DNA from 4 places in the Streptomyces sp. NPDC001663 genome. Region 4 is predicted to be linked to each of the others. Evidence: riboswitches for the same ligand, from Rfam matches in the RefSeq annotation. Region 4 holds a riboswitch; each other region holds the start of a gene.
The links. A riboswitch is a leader RNA that binds a small molecule or an ion and turns the genes downstream of it on or off. The one in region 4 is predicted to bind S-adenosylmethionine.
Positions count from the first base shown of each region.

Region 1: it holds a riboswitch for S-adenosylmethionine, as region 4 does, so the genes downstream of both, ACFY1L_RS01160 (amino acid ABC transporter permease) here and ACFY1L_RS26360 (aminotransferase class V-fold PLP-dependent enzyme) in region 4, are expected to answer to the same signal.
Region 2: it holds a riboswitch for S-adenosylmethionine, as region 4 does, so the genes downstream of both, ACFY1L_RS46585 (putative leader peptide) here and ACFY1L_RS26360 (aminotransferase class V-fold PLP-dependent enzyme) in region 4, are expected to answer to the same signal.
Region 3: it holds a riboswitch for S-adenosylmethionine, as region 4 does, so the genes downstream of both, thrC (threonine synthase) here and ACFY1L_RS26360 (aminotransferase class V-fold PLP-dependent enzyme) in region 4, are expected to answer to the same signal.

Region 1 covers NZ_JBIAUR010000001.1:242,949-247,127, reverse strand. Annotated here, with positions in the region: gene ACFY1L_RS01175 (hypothetical protein) at 1-507, opposite strand, end outside; gene ACFY1L_RS01170 (putative leader peptide) at 768-881, shown strand; gene ACFY1L_RS01165 (glutathione S-transferase C-terminal domain-containing protein) at 1,014-1,910, shown strand; SAM riboswitch class IV at 1,977-2,086, shown strand; gene ACFY1L_RS01160 (amino acid ABC transporter permease) at 2,429-3,409, shown strand; gene ACFY1L_RS01155 (amino acid ABC transporter ATP-binding protein) at 3,406-4,179, shown strand, end outside.
Region 2 covers NZ_JBIAUR010000021.1:86,212-90,390, reverse strand. Annotated here, with positions in the region: gene ACFY1L_RS46600 (LLM class flavin-dependent oxidoreductase) at 1-741, opposite strand, end outside; gene ACFY1L_RS46595 (DUF1684 domain-containing protein) at 790-1,614, opposite strand; gene ACFY1L_RS46590 (hypothetical protein) at 1,611-1,919, opposite strand; gene ACFY1L_RS46585 (putative leader peptide) at 2,381-2,503, opposite strand; SAM riboswitch class IV at 2,533-2,642, opposite strand; gene ACFY1L_RS46580 (winged helix-turn-helix domain-containing protein) at 2,753-3,538, opposite strand; gene ACFY1L_RS46575 (putative leader peptide) at 3,730-3,810, shown strand; gene ACFY1L_RS46570 (ABC transporter substrate-binding protein) at 3,955-4,179, shown strand, end outside.
Region 3 covers NZ_JBIAUR010000007.1:155,506-159,684, reverse strand. Annotated here, with positions in the region: gene ACFY1L_RS23310 (cold-shock protein) at 111-317, opposite strand; gene ACFY1L_RS23305 (ubiquitin-like small modifier protein 1) at 769-1,044, opposite strand; gene thrC (threonine synthase) at 1,135-2,424, opposite strand; SAM riboswitch class I at 2,443-2,598, opposite strand; gene ACFY1L_RS23295 (glucosyl-3-phosphoglycerate synthase) at 2,759-3,703, shown strand; gene ACFY1L_RS23290 (trehalose-6-phosphate synthase) at 3,790-4,179, shown strand, end outside.
Region 4 covers NZ_JBIAUR010000008.1:257,814-261,992, reverse strand. Annotated here, with positions in the region: gene ACFY1L_RS26370 (cytochrome bc complex cytochrome b subunit) at 1-462, shown strand, start outside; gene trpD (anthranilate phosphoribosyltransferase) at 601-1,665, shown strand; SAM riboswitch class IV at 1,740-1,856, shown strand; gene ACFY1L_RS26360 (aminotransferase class V-fold PLP-dependent enzyme) at 2,020-3,381, shown strand; gene ACFY1L_RS26355 (PQQ-binding-like beta-propeller repeat protein) at 3,449-4,179, shown strand, end outside.

The DNA.
Region 1 (4,179 bases), on a different contig from region 4:
CACGGGGCCGGTTCCGCGGACGGGCTCGGAAGCGCCGTCCGTGGGGGCGGGGTCGGTGGTGTCGACCACCACCCGAAGCCTGTCGTACAGCGCGCGGTCGAGTGCCTTCAGCGTCAGGGCCTTCTCGGGTGCGTAGACGGCGCCGGGTTCGACGGTCTGGTCGAACTCGCAGACCGCGTACGACTTGCTGGGCGCCTCGTCGAAGGAACCGACCTCGTAGCGAAGGCAGTTGGAGGGCAGATCGGTGTGGCTCAGTCCGCGGGTGACGGAGTACGACAGGTAGACCTTGTCGACCGAGCCGTTGCCGCTGTTGGTGAAGGCGGCCGGCACGTCGAAGGTGCTGCCGGGCTTCACCCCGTCGATCGGCGCGATGTTGCTCAGAGTCAGCACGGCTCCGGTGTCGTCATCGGCGACGGCCGGCGCGGCGCCCAGCGCCAGCAAGGCGGCGGCACCGAGGGCGCCGGCGGTCTGTCGGAGCGGACGAAGGCCGGTAGAGCTCTGGGGCATGGGGGTCCTCTGAGGTGAAGCATCGGCGTCGGTCGGACGAACTGCGGGGGAACGCGAGTTCCTCAACAACAGACAGCCTCCGACCGCGAATGGTTGCACCGGGGAATCATGTGGCGGCTGGGGTCCGGGATGCCGGTGTCCGGACGGTTGGAGTGAGCCGGTGTCCGGCCCACTGTCCGCGATGCGGGACGGCCCTCTTGACGCCGCCTCCGCCTCGATCGACACTCCAGAGGGGAATCCTAGTGAATAGGTAGGGAAACATGAGGCGCCTGGAACCGGTCACCGTCCGAGTGAGCCGTTCGCCTCTCCTTCTCACCTCCCGCCGTCACATCGACCTGCAGCGCGTCTGCAGTGCGATCAGGCTCCAGGGCTGAGCCGCGCCCATCCCGCGCCGACGGCGTCCCCCTGGGGGAGTCGTCCCCACCTGCGCGCACAGGTGAGCCCTGCTCCCTCGCCCGACGTCGCTTCCGCCGCGCGTACGTCCGCGCCCGCTCCCGGGGAGAGTCATGACCGTCACACCGCTGGCCGCCCACGCGTCCGACCGGCCCGCGCCCGCCTTCCGCGGTCGCATCGGCAGGGACGCGCGCAGTGGCCACTACGCCGTACCCGGCCGCTACCGACTCCATCTGTCCACCGCGTGTCCCGACGGCCTGCGCATCGCCGTCACCCACAGCCTGCTGGGCCTGGACGCCGCCTGTCCGGCGACCTTCCTGCCCGCCGTCCCCGACTGTCCGGAGGGCGGCCACTCGGCCCTGCGGCCGCTGTACGAGGCGAGCGCCCACCGGTACTCCGGTCCGGCCGTCGCGCCGGTGCTCAGCGACGACTGGTCCGGACGCATCGTCAGCACGCACGCCCCGGACATCATGCGCGACCTCGCCCGCCGCTTCGGCGGCGACCGCCCCTCGCCGTACCCGTGCGGCGCGGAGTCGGAGATCGAGGCCGTGGAGCGGATGTGCGCGCAGGGCATCGAACAGGCCGCGCAGAGCGCCGGATCGGCCGGCGGCGAGCAGTCGGAGCGCGCGGCGGCGCTTGAGACACTGCTCGAGACGCTGGGCGCGCTGGAGCGGTGGCTGGTCGGCCGCACATACATGATCCGCGACGAAGTCACCGCCGCGGACGTTGAGTTGTGGGTCGCACTGGTCCAACTCGACACCGTCCACCGCAACCACCTGGACGCCGGCGCGGTGCAGCGCATCGCCGACCATCCGGTGCTGTGGGCCTACGCCCGCCGACTGGCCGCCCACCCGGCCTTCGGCAGGCATCTCGACCTGGACGGCATCGCCCGGCGCCACCACGACCGTTGTCAGGGCCTGGAGGCCGCCGGCGCCGCTGTCCAGATCCTGGACTGGGCGGCCCATGTCTCCGACGGAAACGGGACCGGACCGCAGGTCAACAGGCCCTGAGTCGTTCCACACAGTGGACCGGCGTTGACATCCGTTCGGCCAGTTGTCTTAATTACGGCTCAGAACGGTCATGAGCGTCAGCGACAAGCCCTGGCTAGCTGACCGGCAACCCTCGCTCCGCGGTGGGGTGCCCCAGGTGACGACCGGACCGGATGACGTTTCGGTAAGCGCGAGGCCCACGGGCCAGAACAGTGACGGTGACACCATGTACGCAGCTCCCAGGACGGCCGCACGCCGCCCTCAGGGCTGCGTACAGCCGTACGCGAACCTGCTGAACCTGTTCGCCGCCAACCGTGCCGTCGATCTGCTCCGCGTGAACAGCGCACTGTGTACCGCACCGGGCTGTGCCCGTTGCCGGGGCTGACACCTCTCCTCAGCCTCCGCACCCCGACGAACACCCGCCCGCACGGCGTGTCGTCGTCCGCCCAGCCCCCGGTCCCGTGCATTCCAGTGCGCTGCGTCCTGTCGTGGCGTGCGGTCTTCGCGGTCCGGGGTGACCGACTCAGCCGGAGCCCACCATGAGTGAACCCCCAGGCGTCACCGTCACCGCCCCCGAGGCGCCGCCCGCCGACGCCCCGTCAAAACCCCTCGCCGCACAGCGAGTTCTGCCGCTGCGCAGGCCGGGGCGCTGGATCGCCACCGCCGTCGTGCTGGTCCTCGTGGCCCAGTTCGTGCACGGCCTGACGACCAACCCCTTCTACCAGTGGGACCGCTTCGGGTACTGGTTCCTGCGGCCGAACATCGTCGACGGCCTGCTGATCACCCTCGAAGTGACGGCCTACAGCGCCGTGTTGGGCCTCCTCGGCGGCATCGTCCTCGCCCTGGCCCGGCTGTCGAAGAGCCCGGTGCTGCGTGCCGTCAGCTGGACGTACATCTGGGCGCTGCGCTCCATCCCGCTGATCGTGGTGCTGCTCTTCCTCTACAACTTCAGTGCCCTGTACAAGACGTTGAGCGTCGGCGTCCCCTTCGGGCCGGCCTTCTTCTCCTTCGACGAGTCGAAGCTCGCCACCGACATGGTCATCGCCGTCATCGGCCTCAGCCTCAACGAGGCTGCCTACGCCGCCGAAGTCGTCCGCGGCGGCATCCTCTCCGTCGACCAGGGGCAGCACGAGGCCGCATCGGCGCTCGGCCTGCCGAGGAGCTACCAGTTCACGAAGATCGTCTTCCCGCAGGCGCTGAGGTCGATCACCCCGAACTACGTCAACCAGCTGATCGGCCTGATCAAGAGCACCTCACTGGTGTTCTACGTCTCGCTGCTCGACCTCTTCGGCACCGCGCAGTCCATGGGCGCCACCTACCCCGGCGACATCGTGCCGCTGCTGCTGGTCGCCACCGTCTGGTACCTGATCCTGACGAGCGTCGTCTCCGTCATCCAGTTCTACGTCGAGCGGTACTTCGCCCGGGGCGCCACCCGCACCCTCCCGCCGACGCCGTTGCAGAAGCTCCGCACCGGTCTCACCGACCTGCGAGCCCGCATCCGCCGGGAGGCCGCCGTATGACCGCGAAGACCCTCGAGCCCCTGGCGGATGTCGAGGCGGCCACCGTCGAGGTGCACGACGTGCATAAGTGGTACGGCGCCCACCGGGTGCTGAACGGCGTCGACCTGACGGTGCGGCCGGGCGAGGTGACCGTGATCCTCGGCCCGTCCGGCTCCGGCAAGTCCACCCTGCTGCGGGTCATCAACCACCTGGAGAAGCCGGAGATCGGCCACGTCAGCATCAACGGCGAGCTGATCGGTGTGAAGCGGCACGGCGAGCGGCTGAAGGAGCTGAGCGAGCGGGCCATCCTGACCCAGCGCGGCCGGATCGGTTTCGTCTTCCAGAACTTCAACCTCTTCCCGCACCTGACGGTCCTGGACAACGTGGCCGCCGCCCCGGTCGCCACCGGGAGGCTCGGCAAGCCCGAAGCCCAGGAACTCGCCCGCGGGCTGCTCGGCCGGGTCGGGCTCGCCGACAAGACCGGCGCCTACCCGCGGCAGCTCTCCGGCGGCCAGCAGCAGCGCGTGGCCATCGCCCGCGCCCTCGCCCTGCGCCCCGGTGTCATCCTCTTCGACGAGCCGACCTCCGCCCTCGACCCCGAACTCGTCGGTGAAGTCCTCGCCGTCATCAAGGACTTGGCGACCAGCGGCACCACCCTCGTCATCGTCACCCACGAGATCGGCTTCGCCCGCGAGATCGCCGACCGGGTCGTCTTCATCGACGGCGGAAGGATTGTCGAGCAGGGCCCGCCCTCCGAGGTCCTCGACAAGCCACAGCACGAGCGGACCAGG
Region 2 (4,179 bases), on a different contig from region 4:
GGCGCTGTCGAACGGCACGATCACCCGGCCCAGCGCCACCCGGGTCGGCCGGTTCCCGGGAAGGGACCGGCGGTACTCGGAGAGCAGGGTGAGCTGGGCCGTGGTGAAGTCGTCGGTGCCCTCGCCGGTGACGATGTTGCCGCTGAGCAGGTTCAGGCCGTGCTCGGCGGCCCATCGGATCGAGCGCAGACTGCCGCCGCCGTACCAGACCCGGTCCACCAGGCCGGGGTTGTGCGGCTGCAGGCGCGGTCGCTGGGTGTTGCCCGGCGACTGGATCACCGTGTCCGGGCCACCGAGGTAGTCGCCGCGCAGATGGTCGATGACGCGGGCGATCCTGCCGTAGGACAGGTCGAAGCTGCGCCAGTCCCCGTCGTACACCAGGTCGCCGAGGAGCTCGGCGTGCGGCATTCCGGTGCTGAAGCCGATCTGCAGCCGGCCGCGGGACAGCACGTCGGCCAGCGCCAGGTCCTCGGCGAGCCGGAACGGGCTCTCGTACCCGATCGGGATGACCGCGGTCCCCAGCTCGACCCGCTCGGTGCGCTGGCTCGCCGCGGCGAGGAAGACCGCGGCCGAGCCGACACCGTGCTCGAGATGGCGCTGCCGGATCCAGGCGCCGTCGAAGCCCAGCCGTTCGCCGTACTCGAACAGTCGCAGTGTCTCCTCCAGTCCGGTGTATGGGTCGTCGTCGGCGAAGTTGCCCGGGGTGAGAAAGGCCAGCGAGCTGATCGCGGGGGTGCTCATGCGGTGTTCGTCCCTCTGGGTCGTGGTCGTCTCGGTGGCGCCCGGTGCTCAGGACCCGCCCCGCTCGCGAGGGATCTTCTCCCCGGCCTCGATCGCCACGGGCAGCCGGTTCTCGGCCGGCGGCAGCGGGCAGGTGGCCAGGTCGGTGTAGGCGCACGGCAGGTTCGTCGCTCGGTTGAAGTCCAGGACGACCGTGCCGTCGGCGTCGGGCGGGTCGAGGGCGAGGGCCCGGTTGGCTGCGTAGGTGGTGATCCCGGAGGTCGCGTCGGTGAACAGCACCAGCAGGCTGCCCGGGCTGTGTCCGGGGAACGCGGTCAGTGCCAGGGGCCGTCCGTCCAGCTCGAACTCGACCCGGCCCGGCGCGTCATACACGTGCTCGAGGCCCTCGACCGCCGCGCCCACGGTCGTCGGCCGCGGGTCGTCGAAGGCCGTGTAGCGGCCGGTCACCGCCCAGCGCGGATGCGGGGCGTAGGCTGGTGTGCCGGTGAAGGCGGTGCGCAGCGGGGTGTCAGGGTGCCGGGGGCGGACAATGTCGTGTCCACCGCGCTTGGCCACCTCGATCACGGCGTCGCCCCAGACCGCGTCGACTCCGCCGCGCTCCGGGAGCACCCCGAAGCGGTGCTCGCCGCGGACGGAGGTCCCGTCGATGATCAGTTCCTCGCCGTCGTCGAGGACCACGACGACCCCGTCGGTGCCGGTCGACCAGGCGCCCGGAGCGTCCGGGAAGTGCTGCGGCTCGTGGCCGAGCCAGTGCAGGCCGGTGATCGCAAGGAATCCGTGGGGGTCGGCGAGTCGTTCCTCCTGCCTGGTGTGCCACTCCTGCCAGTCGCGGATGAAGGCGGACAGGTCTGCGGTGGTGTCCTGAACGGTCACGTGTGTTCCTTCGCTTCGAGAGATTCGGACGCGGCCTTGGCGTAGCAGCCGCCGGGGATCGCCACGAGCAGTTCGCGGGTGTGCGAGTGGCGGGGGTGGGTGAACAGATCTTCGGTGGTGCCTGTCTCCACGAAGCGGCCGGCCCGCATGACGGCGACCTCGTGCGCGATCCGGCGTATGGCGGCCAGGTCGTGAGAGATGAACAGGTGCGTCACCCCGGTGTCGGCCCGCAGTTCGGCGAGCAGGTCGAGGATCTGGGCCTGGAACGAGGCGTCGAGTGCGGACACCGGCTCGTCGCAGAACATCGCGTCGGGGAGAGCGCCAGGGCGCGGGCGATCGCGGCGCGCTGCCGCGGGCCGCCGGACAGCTGGCCAGGACGATCACCGGGCCCGCCGTGTTGGGCGGCACGTGCTGGCCGAGGACCGAGACCCAGCAGGACCCGCACGTGCGCGACGCCTCGACGAAAACCGCCTGCCGCACCCGCAGCACCTCCGCACGCGTCACCCGGGCGACGCCGGCGACGCTGGAGAGAGGGCAGTGCCGCCCATCGGCCAGGGCGGGAATCCGGATGCGATCTCACGGAATGAGTTCTCCTACTCGACAGCCGTCACGCACGGGTCCGTGCGGACGGTGAAGAGGCGTGAGGGGTGTTGCTCCCGAGGAAGAGCGACACGTCCAGAGAGGGATGAGGCGGGGAAAGAACAGGAGTTCGGTGCGGGCGTCAAAACCAGCGGTGAACGTTCTCGGACAGCCGACGGGAGTGAAGTCAGCCCTGACACAGGCAGCTTGTGATGCGCTGCAGGTCGATGTGGCGTCGGCGGGAGAACCGGGAGAGGGTCGCGGCGGCCAGGACGGAGGGACTCGAGACGCTGCTGTGCCGCACGATCATTCCTCCGTGTTCCAGGCCCCTGCAACGGGGACACGCGCTTGCCGGGTCGGCGACCCGGCCGGGCTTTCACCTGGAGCACCCCACCGCGTCGGAGGGTTGCCGGTCAGCAAGCCAGGGCTCGATGCTGACACTCAATGCCAGTTGAAACTTTATCGATCTCGGTTGTAATCAGTCAATATCGCGAGGTGAGTCGGACAACACGCGTCGGCGCGTCCGCGCTCTCGCGCGTGCTGGTCGTGAGCGATGTTGTCAGGGTGTGTCGACCGGTGCGGGTGTCGCGCGCAGGCGGAAGCCCACGCCTCGCTCCGTGGTGAGCAGGGCTGCGGCGCGCGGTCCGAGTTTGCGGCGGATGCGGTGGATGTGCAGGTCGACGGAGCGGCTGCGGCTGCCCGCCCATTCGCCCAGGCCCGCGCGCAGGTCCTCACGGCGGATCACGCGGCCGTTGCCGCGCAGGAGTGCGGTGAGGAGCCGGAACTCCAGCGGTGTGAGGGCGACGGGAGCGCCGTCGACCAGCATGCGCTGCCCGCCCGGATCGAGGCTGATCGGGGACGGTGCGGTGGCCACGTACGACCCGGGCATCGTGCCGCCGGGCACCACAGGCAGGCCGGAGGCGCGCCAGGCCTCGTAGCCGCCGATGATGTCGGTGGCCCGCAGCAGGCCGAGATCGTGCAGTCCGGCGGCGGCCATGCTCGACATGTAGCCCTGGGAGCACATGATGATGGCGCGCAGACAGTGGTCGGCCGCCTCCTCGATCCGCCACGCGCTGCAGGGGTCGAGCCGCCACTCCAGCACGTTCCGGTCCATGACGAGGGAGCCGGGGATCTCGCCCTCCGCCCGCCGCACCATGTCCGCGCGGACGTCCACCAGCAGGGCGCCGTCGGCCAGTTCGCGGGCCGCGTCTTTCGGAGTGATCCGGTCGAGGCGAGTGCGGGCCCGTGCCAGCAGGTCGTCGATCGACGGGTGGACCCGAGGGGCGCAGCCTCTGGGGTCAGTGCCCGCAGGGCCTTCGGGCCGTGTGCGCGCTGGGGACTGCATCGGGGGCAACTCCTGTGTCGTGCCTCGGGAACGGCCGGTGGTCGTCGGAACCGGGGCGGCGACAGTCGGCCGTGAAGCGCGTGGAGTCGGTCATGCCGGAAGTGTACGAGCGGAGTTTTGCCGGAGAGTTTCTCGATTCTGAAACAAGTCCCGCATTGTCTGCCCCCGATCTCCGCTGTTATCAATGAGTCGTGACCGCGAACTCGCTGCTGACCCGGAGGATCCACGTGGATCTGGCGCGCGTCGGCACGTGCGCCTGTCCGCGGCGCTGAGGCATCCGACCGCGCGCACCGCGTCGGCTTTCTGACGGCCCTCGGCCCCTGTCACCTTCCCCCCAGCCTTCCTGCCTGCTCCGCCACGCCCGCGTACAGCTCCCCACGGTTGTGCCGTGCCGTCGGTCATTTTCTGGAGAACCCATGCCTGCATCCGATGACGGCGCGCTGCCCCAGCACTGGCAGGACCTCCTGCCCGCCGGACCCTCCCGACGCGGCTTCCTCGCCCTCGCCGGCGGCGGCACCCTGGCCGCCCTGCTCGCGGCCTGCGCCCCGAGCGCCACGGACGACGCGTCGGCCGGGGCGACGGCCTCGGCCTCGGGCCCGGCCAAGCACGGCGGCACCCTTCGCGTGGGTACCCCGCCGCCG
Region 3 (4,179 bases), on a different contig from region 4:
ACCCCCGGACCCCCGTCCCACGGCCCGTCCCCGGACATGCCGAGGGGCCCGCACCTGCTGGTGCGGACCCCTCGAAGAAGAACGTCGCTGCAGTTAACCCGGCGCGTGCTTCAGCTGGTCGCCAGACGGACCATGTCCGCCTGCGGCCCCTTCTGGCCCTGCGAGATCTCGAAATCGACCCGCTGACCCTCTTCCAGGGTGCGGTAGCCGTCCATCTGAATCGCGCTGTAGTGGACGAAAACATCCGCACCACCGTCGACCGCGATGAAGCCGTACCCCTTCTCCGCGTTGAACCACTTGACGGTGCCCTGAGCCATGCCTAACTCCCCTATTACTGGCCCTTGCACAGATCCACACTTCGCGGATCCGGGTCAGACCTCACCCCCCACGGTTGGGGGCGTGCGCCGGAACGCGTCGACCGCGGCTGAATGTATCTGCCCAACTGCCGTCTGCAACAGGTCAATCGGACGAGAATTCCGGGCAAGACCGGTCGGGAATTTACGGAGAATTCGCCTGAATTCAGGGCAAGTCGGGCCCCATAAAAGGAGCATAAGACGCAAAAGACCTGCACACTTTGGCTGCTTCTCGTCGCATCCGGAGCCACTACTCATATGCATCCGGCATGCAGAAAGCAGCAGGTTCCCCAACTGTACCGTGCTCAACCATGCAGAATTGCCCCCTCCGCTTCTCTCACGGAGGGGGCAATTCGGTGAACTCTTGGTAACCGGCGTTACCGACGGTAATAATCGGGTCGGCCGGTACGCTCCGTCAGCCTCCGGCGACGGCCGGGATGATCGAGACGCCCGCACCGTCCGGAGTCGCCGTCTCCAGCCCCTGCTCGAACCGCACGTCGTCGTCGTTCACGTACACATTGACGAAGCGGCGCAGCTTGCCCTGGTCGTCGAGGACGCGGGCGGCGATACCCGTGTGGTTCTTCTCCAGATCGGCGATGACCTCGCCGAGGGTCGCACCTTCGGCGGCGACCTCGGCCTGCCCGCCGGTGTAGGTGCGCAGGATGGTAGGGATGCGGACGTTGACGCTCATGCTTATGACCTCCGGTCGGGTAGCGCCCCTTCAGGGGCGCGGGGAACTGCGCGACAAGCCCCCACAGTCCCGCAGACGAACAACTACCTCTTAGCCGAGCCCGGCCTCACGGAACGACTCAAGGTTGGGGCGAATCGTCGCCGTAAGACCCGTACCCGCCACCGCATCCAGCGTCTTGAGCCCGTCACCGGTGTTGAGCACGACCGTGGTGAGGCTCGGGTCCAGCAGACCGTTCTCGATCAGCTTCTTCGCCACACCAACGGTCACCCCACCGGCGGTCTCCGCGAAGATGCCCTCCGTGCGGGCCAGCAGCTTGATGGCGTCCACCACCTGCTCGTCGTTCACGTCCTCCACCGCTCCCCCGGTGCGACGCGCGATGTCGAGCACGTAGGGACCGTCCGCCGGGTTCCCGATCGCCAGCGACTTGGCGATCGTGTTCGGCTTCTGCGGCCGTACGACGTCAAGGCCCGCCTTGTACGCGACCGACACCGGCGAGCAGCCCTCCGCCTGTGCGCCGAAGATCTTGTACGGCTTGTCCTCGACGAGCCCGAGCTTGATCAGCTCCTGCAGCCCCTTGTCGATCTTCGTGAGCTGCGAGCCGGAGGCGATGGGCACCACGAGCTGGTCGGGGAGCTGCCAGCCGAGTTGCTCGCAGATCTCGTACGCCAGGGTCTTGGAGCCCTCGGCGTAGTACGGCCGCAGGTTGACGTTGACGAAGCCCCAGCCCTCGCCGGCCGGGTCGCCGATCAGCTCGGAGCAGAAGCGGTTCACGTCGTCGTAGTTGCCCTCGATGCCGACGAGCTCGCCGCCGTAGACCGCGGCCATGACGACCTTGCCCTGCTCGAGGTCGTGCGGGATGAACACGCAGGAGCGGAAGCCGGCGCGGGCCGCCGCGGCGCCCACCGCACCGGCCAGGTTGCCGGTGGAGGAGCAGGAGAGAGTGGTGAAGCCGAAGGCCCGCGCGGCCTCCAGCGCCTGGGCGACGACACGGTCCTTGAAGGAGTGCGTCGGGTTACCGGAGTCGTCCTTCACATACAAACCGCCGGTGACACCGAGCTCGCGCGCCAGGTTGTCGGCCTTGACCAGCTTGGTCCAGCCGGGGTTGATGTTCGGCTTGTCGGCCACGTCCGCCGGGACGGGCAGCAGCGGCGCGTAACGCCAGATGTTCGCGGGTCCCGCCTCGATCTGCTTGCGGAGCTCCTCGGTGTCGTAGGCCGAGAAGTCGTACGCGATCTCGAGCGGGCCGAAACACTCCTCGCAGGCGAAGACCGGTCCGAGGGGTACCCGGTGACCGCATTCGCGGCAGGAGAGCGCCGCGGCGGGACCCAGGTCTACGGTCGTCGTGGAGTCGGTGGTGCTTGCAACAGTCTGCGCAGCCATGTGAGGCGAGGCCCTTTCTCCTCATCTTCCTCACGACGCATCTCGCCGTGAGACGGATTTGGCACCTTCCCTAGCCGGGAGCCTCGCGGAATGATCAACGTTGATCTACGAGAGCCGGCTGGAGGGTTGCCGGGGCTTCATCGGGCCGTTTCCCTCTGCCCCTCTGGATGAGCGGTATTCGGTTGTAAACACGGGGCGACCCCCGACATGCGATGGTCACCAGCGTTGTTCAAGACTGTAACCGAAGGCCAGGACAGTTGAGATAGCCGTCCGAACCGCGAGATGGATCACAGATGATCCCCTCTCGCCGAGAGAACGCAGAGGAGCCGCCTACGTGCTGGAAGAAGTCGAGCGCTGGCTGAGCACCCGCTCCTGGTCCCTGACCGATCGCCCGCTGCACAAGATCCTGGCCGCAAAGCAGCGCACGGGCCAGTCGGTCAGTGTCGTGCTGCCCGCGCTCAACGAGGAGGAGACGGTCGGCGACATCGTCGCGATCATCCGTCACGACCTCATGCAGCAGGTCCCGCTGGTCGACGAGATCGTCGTCGTCGACTCCGGATCCACCGACCGTACGTCCGAGGTCGCCGCGGCGGCCGGGGCCAGGGTCGTCCACCGCGACGACATCCTGCCCCGCATCCCGACCGTCCCCGGCAAGGGCGAGGTCCTGTGGCGCTCCCTGCTCGTCACGAGCGGGGACATCGTCTGCTTCATCGACGCCGACCTGAAGGAATTCTCGTCGGACTTCGTGTCCGGGATCGTGGGCCCGCTGCTCACCGACCCCGGGGTCGATCTGGTCAAGGGCATGTACGACCGCCCGCTGGCCGGCGCCGCGGGCCAGGGTGGCCGGGTCACCGAGCTCATGGCGCGCCCGCTGCTGAACATGCACTGGCCGCAGCTGGCCGGCTTCGTGCAGCCGCTCGGCGGCGAGTACGCGGCCCGGCGCAGCCTGCTGGAGCAGCTGCCGTTCCCGGTCGGGTACGGCGTGGAGCTCGGCATGCTGATCGACGCGCTGCACCTGGTGGGCCTGGACGCCCTCGCCCAGGTCGACGTCGGTGTGCGCAAGCACCGTCATCAGGACGGGCAGGCGCTCGGCCGGATGGCGGCGGCGATCTACCGTACGGCCCAGCTCCGGCTGGCCCGCGGACACCTCATCCGCCCCTCCCTCACCCAGTTCGAACGGGGCGAGGACGGATTCGAGCCGCGCACCTACTCGGTGGACACGGAGGAGCGGCCGCCGATGGCGGAGATCGCGGAGTACGCCTCTCGGAAGGTCGCCTGACGGCGCACGTTACGTGCCGTATACGGTGCATCCGCCGAGGGCGACCGTACGTTTGAGCGTTTCCGGGCCGGGCTAGGTTGAGGCGTATGGCTTCCACGCACGGCGCTGCTCATCAGGTCCTGGTCGCGTCCAATCGCGGCCCGGTCTCGTACGAAGTGCAGGAGAACGGCTCGCTGGCCGCCAAGCGCGGCGGCGGCGGGCTGGTCTCCGGTCTGTCCGCGATCGGGCCCGACGCGGGCGCCCTGTGGGTGTGCTCGGCGCTGTCCGACGGCGACCGCGAGGCCGTGCGGCGCGGGGTGGGCGAGGACGGTGTGCGGATGCTGGACGTCCCTGCCGACGTGCACGCGGACGCGTACAACGGCATCGCGAACTCGGTCCTCTGGTTCGTCCACCACATGCTGTACCAGACGCCGCTGGAGCCGGTCTTCGACGCGGAGTTCCGGCGCCAGTGGGCGTCGTACGAGACCTACAACCAG
Region 4 (4,179 bases):
TACTTCGTGCTGCTCGTCGGTGGTGGCAACGACCTCTGGGCGACCCACTTCCACCTGTCGATCAACTCGATCACCTGGTTCGTCCGCTGCGCGTTCTTCATCGTGCCGGTGCTCACGTTCATCGCCACCAAGCGGATCTGCCTCGGCCTGCAGCGCCGGGACAAGGACAAGGTGCTGCACGGCCGCGAGTCGGGCATCATCAAGCGCCTGCCGCACGGTGAGTTCATCGAGGTGCACGAGCCGCTCAGCCAGGACGCGCTGCACACCCTCACGGCGCACGAGCAGTACAAGCCGCTCGAGATCGGCCCGACGGTCGACGAGAACGGCGTCGAGCGCAAGGTGAAGGGCGCCGAGAAGCTGCGCGCCAAGCTCAGCGAGGCGTACTACGGCGAGGAGTCCCAGATCCCGAAGCCGACCGTCGAGGAGTACAAGGAGATCACGAGCGGCCACGGCCACCACTGATCGCTGCGCTCGCCACGCGCACCAGAAGGGCCCCGTCCGGTGTTCGGACGGGGCCCTTCTCCATGCCCCTGAGCTGGATAGGGTGGGGATGCGCATGTGGGATGCGCACTTTCCTCTACGACACCCAGGAGCGGCCGTATGAGCGCTGTGACCCCCGCTGGAGGCGACACCGCGGCGGGCCGTTCCTGGCCCAGGCTGCTGAACGGCCTGCTGGACGGCCACGACCTCACCGCCGACGACACCGCCTGGGCGATGGACCTGATCATGCGCGGCGAGGCGACCGACGCCCAGATCGCCGGGTTCGCGGTGGCCCTGCGGGCCAAGGGCGAGACCGTCGAGGAGATCACCGGCCTGGTCCGGACGATGTACGAGCACGCGAACGTGATCGAGGTGCCCGGACGGACCGTGGACATCGTCGGGACGGGTGGCGACGGCGCGAAGACGGTGAACATCTCCACGATGTCGTCGATCGTCATCGCCGGCACGGGCGCGAAGGTCGTCAAGCACGGCAACCGGGCCGCTTCCTCGGCTTCGGGTGCCTCGGACGTCCTGGAGAAGCTGGGCGTCAATCTGGAGCTGACGCCGAAGCGGGTGGCGGAGGTCGCCGAGGAAGCCGGGATCACCTTCTGCTTCGCCGTCAAGTTCCACCCGGCGCTGCGTCATGTGGCCGCCGCCCGTGGGCAGTTGGGCATCCGGACGACCTTCAACGCCCTGGGCCCGCTGACCAACCCGGCCAAGGTGAAGGCCCAGGCGGTGGGTGTCGCCGACCCGCGTCTGGCGCCGCTCATCGCCGGCGTCCTCGCCGAGCGCGGCAACTCCTCCCTGGTCTTCCGCGGTGACGACGGCTTCGACGAGCTGACGACCACGTCCACCTCCCGGGTGTGGATCGTCCGCGACGGCAAGGTCACCGAGGAGTCGTTCGACCCGCGGGACGTGGGCATCGAGCTGGTCCCGGTGGAGGCGCTGCGGGGTGCCGACCCGGCGTACAACGCCGAGGTCGCCCGCCGCCTCCTGGACGGCGAGAAGGGCCCCGTCCGCGACGCCGTACTCCTGAACTCGGCGGCGGCCCTGGTGGCCCTCGACCCGGGCCCCGGCACCCTGGCCGAGCAGATCCGCGCCGGCATGGAGAAGGCGGCGGAGTCGATCGACTCCGGGTCGGCGAAGCGGGTGCTGGAGCGCTGGGTGGCGGCCAGCAACAAGTAGCCGACAGGCGCTGCGGTCCCGTAATTCGGACACGGGTTGCGGGACCGCGATCACTTCACGTACGTTCCTTTCCAGGTCATGAGTGACAGTCATGAGGCCCCGGCCGACTGTCCGGCAACCCTCCGTCCGTGGCGGGGTGCCCCGGGTGAAGACCAGGCCGTAGGCAGCGAGGTCTACGGCAAGCGCGGGCCCCTCTCGAAACCAGGGGTCCTGGTCGTTCGAGGGAGTCTTCTGTGAGCAAGCGAATGCGATAGGGCGTCGAGCCCCGCCTCCGCATACCCCTTTCACCTTCTCCCGTGCCGTCGACGCACCGTCCGGTACGGCGATTCCGCTTACCCCTCACAGGAGTTCGCCATGTCTGTCTCCACCGCTGCCGCCGCCACCGCCATTTGTGCTCCGCTGCCCGTTCTGGGCAGGGATGTCACCGTCCCGCTCGTCACGGGCGGCGAAGTCACCTACGCCGCGCTCGACTACGCGGCCAGCGCCCCGGCCCTGCAGCGCGTCTGGGACGACGTGGCGGCCTACGCCCCGTACTACGGCAGCGTCCACCGCGGCGCCGGCTACCTCTCGCAGCTCTCCACCGACCTGTTCGAGAACGCCCGCAGGACGGTCGCCGAGTTCCTGGACTGCCGCGCCGACGACCAGCTGATCTTCACCCGCTCGACCACGGACTCCCTGAACCTCCTCGCCGCCGCGCTCCCCGCCGACTGCCAGGTCTTCGTCTTCGAGACCGAGCACCACGCCTCGCTGCTGCCCTGGAAGGACGCCCGGGTCACCTACCTCAACGCCCCGCGCACTCCGCAGCAGGCCGTCGAGACCCTGGAGCGCGCCCTCGCCGACCGCGACCCGTTCGGCCCGGCCCTGGTCTGCGTCACCGGCGCCTCGAACGTCACCGGCGAGCTGTGGCCGGTCCGCGAACTCGCCGCCGCGGCCCACGCGCACGGCGCCCGCATCGTTCTGGACGCCGCCCAACTGGCCCCGCACCACCCGCTCTCCGTCCAGGACCTCGACGTCGATTGGGTCGCCTTCTCCGGCCACAAGCTGTACGCGCCCTTCGGCTCCGGCGTCCTGGCCGGCCGCGCCGACTGGCTGCAGGCGGCCGACCCCTACCTCGCGGGCGGCGGCGCCAGCCGCAAGGTCACCCGGCGCGAGGACGGCGGCGTGGACGTGGAGTGGCACGACAGCGCCGCCCGGCACGAGGCGGGCTCGCCGAACGTGATCGGCGCCTACTCCATCGCGTCGGCCTGCAAGGCGCTGACCGAGGCCGGCTTCGACACCCTGGTCGCCCGCGAGCAGTACCTGATCGAGAAGGTGCGGGCGGGCCTGGCCGAGGTCCCGGAGATCCGGATCCTCTCCCTCTTCGGCGACGACGCCCCGCGGGTCGGCGTGATCTCCTTCGTCGTCGAGGGCTGGAACAGCTCCCACTTCGCCGCCGCCCTCTCCGCCGAGTACGGCATCGGCGTCCGCGACGGCCTCTTCTGCGCCCACCCGCTGGTCCGCACCCTCCTGGGCAGCGACCCGCAGACCCAGGGCGAGTGCGGCGCCCCCGAGGCCGCCCCGGGCGAGAAGTCCCTCAACGCGATCCGCGTCAGCTTCGGCGCCGGCACCCCCGACGAGCACGTCGAGCGCTTCGTCACCGCAGTCAAGGAGCTGGTGACGATTGGCGCGAAGTGGCAGTACCGGACCGAGGACGGCCGCTGCGTGCCGGCGGTCTGACCCGACGTACGTCGTCTGACGTATACGCTCCCCTTCGTCAGCCGGACGCTGGACGGGGGGAGCACGGGTGGAGGCGCTGCGCGCGAACGATCCGCGGTGGATCGGGCCGTACGAGGTGCTGGGCAGACTCGGCGCGGGCGGGATGGGCGAGGTGTACCTCGCGGAGGGCCGCGGGGGTCCACGGCTGGCCGTGAAGGTGGTGCGGGCCGAACACGCGGAGGACCGCACCTTCCGGGCCCGGTTCCGTCAGGAGGTACGGGCCGCGCAGACCATCGGCGGGACGGGCACCTACACCGCCCGGGTGGTGGACGCGGACACCGAGGCCGAACGGCCGTGGATGGCCACGGAGTTCGTCGAGGGGCCGAATCTGCGCGACGCCGTCCTCGACCACGGCGCGCTGCCCGAGCAGGCGGTACGGCTCCTGGCGGGCGCCCTCGGCGAGGCGCTCACCGCGATCCACGCCAAGGGGATGGTCCACCGGGACCTGAAGCCCTCCAACATCCTGCTCTCGCCGGACGGCCCGAGAGTCATCGACTTCGGGATCGTACGAGCCCTGGAGGCGACCGCGCTGACCAACACCGGCGCGGTCGTCGGCTCGGTGGGGTACGTCTCGCCGGAGCAGATCCGCAACGGCGCCGAGGTCGGCCCGCCCAGCGACGTCTTCTCCCTGGGCGCGGTCCTCGCCCATGCCGCCGCCGGCCGGGAGCCCTTCGGTGAGGGCCAGGACTCGGTGATCCTGCTCCGCATCCTGACCCGCGACTTCGATCTCTCCGGAGTGCCCGACGGCCTGCGCGAGCT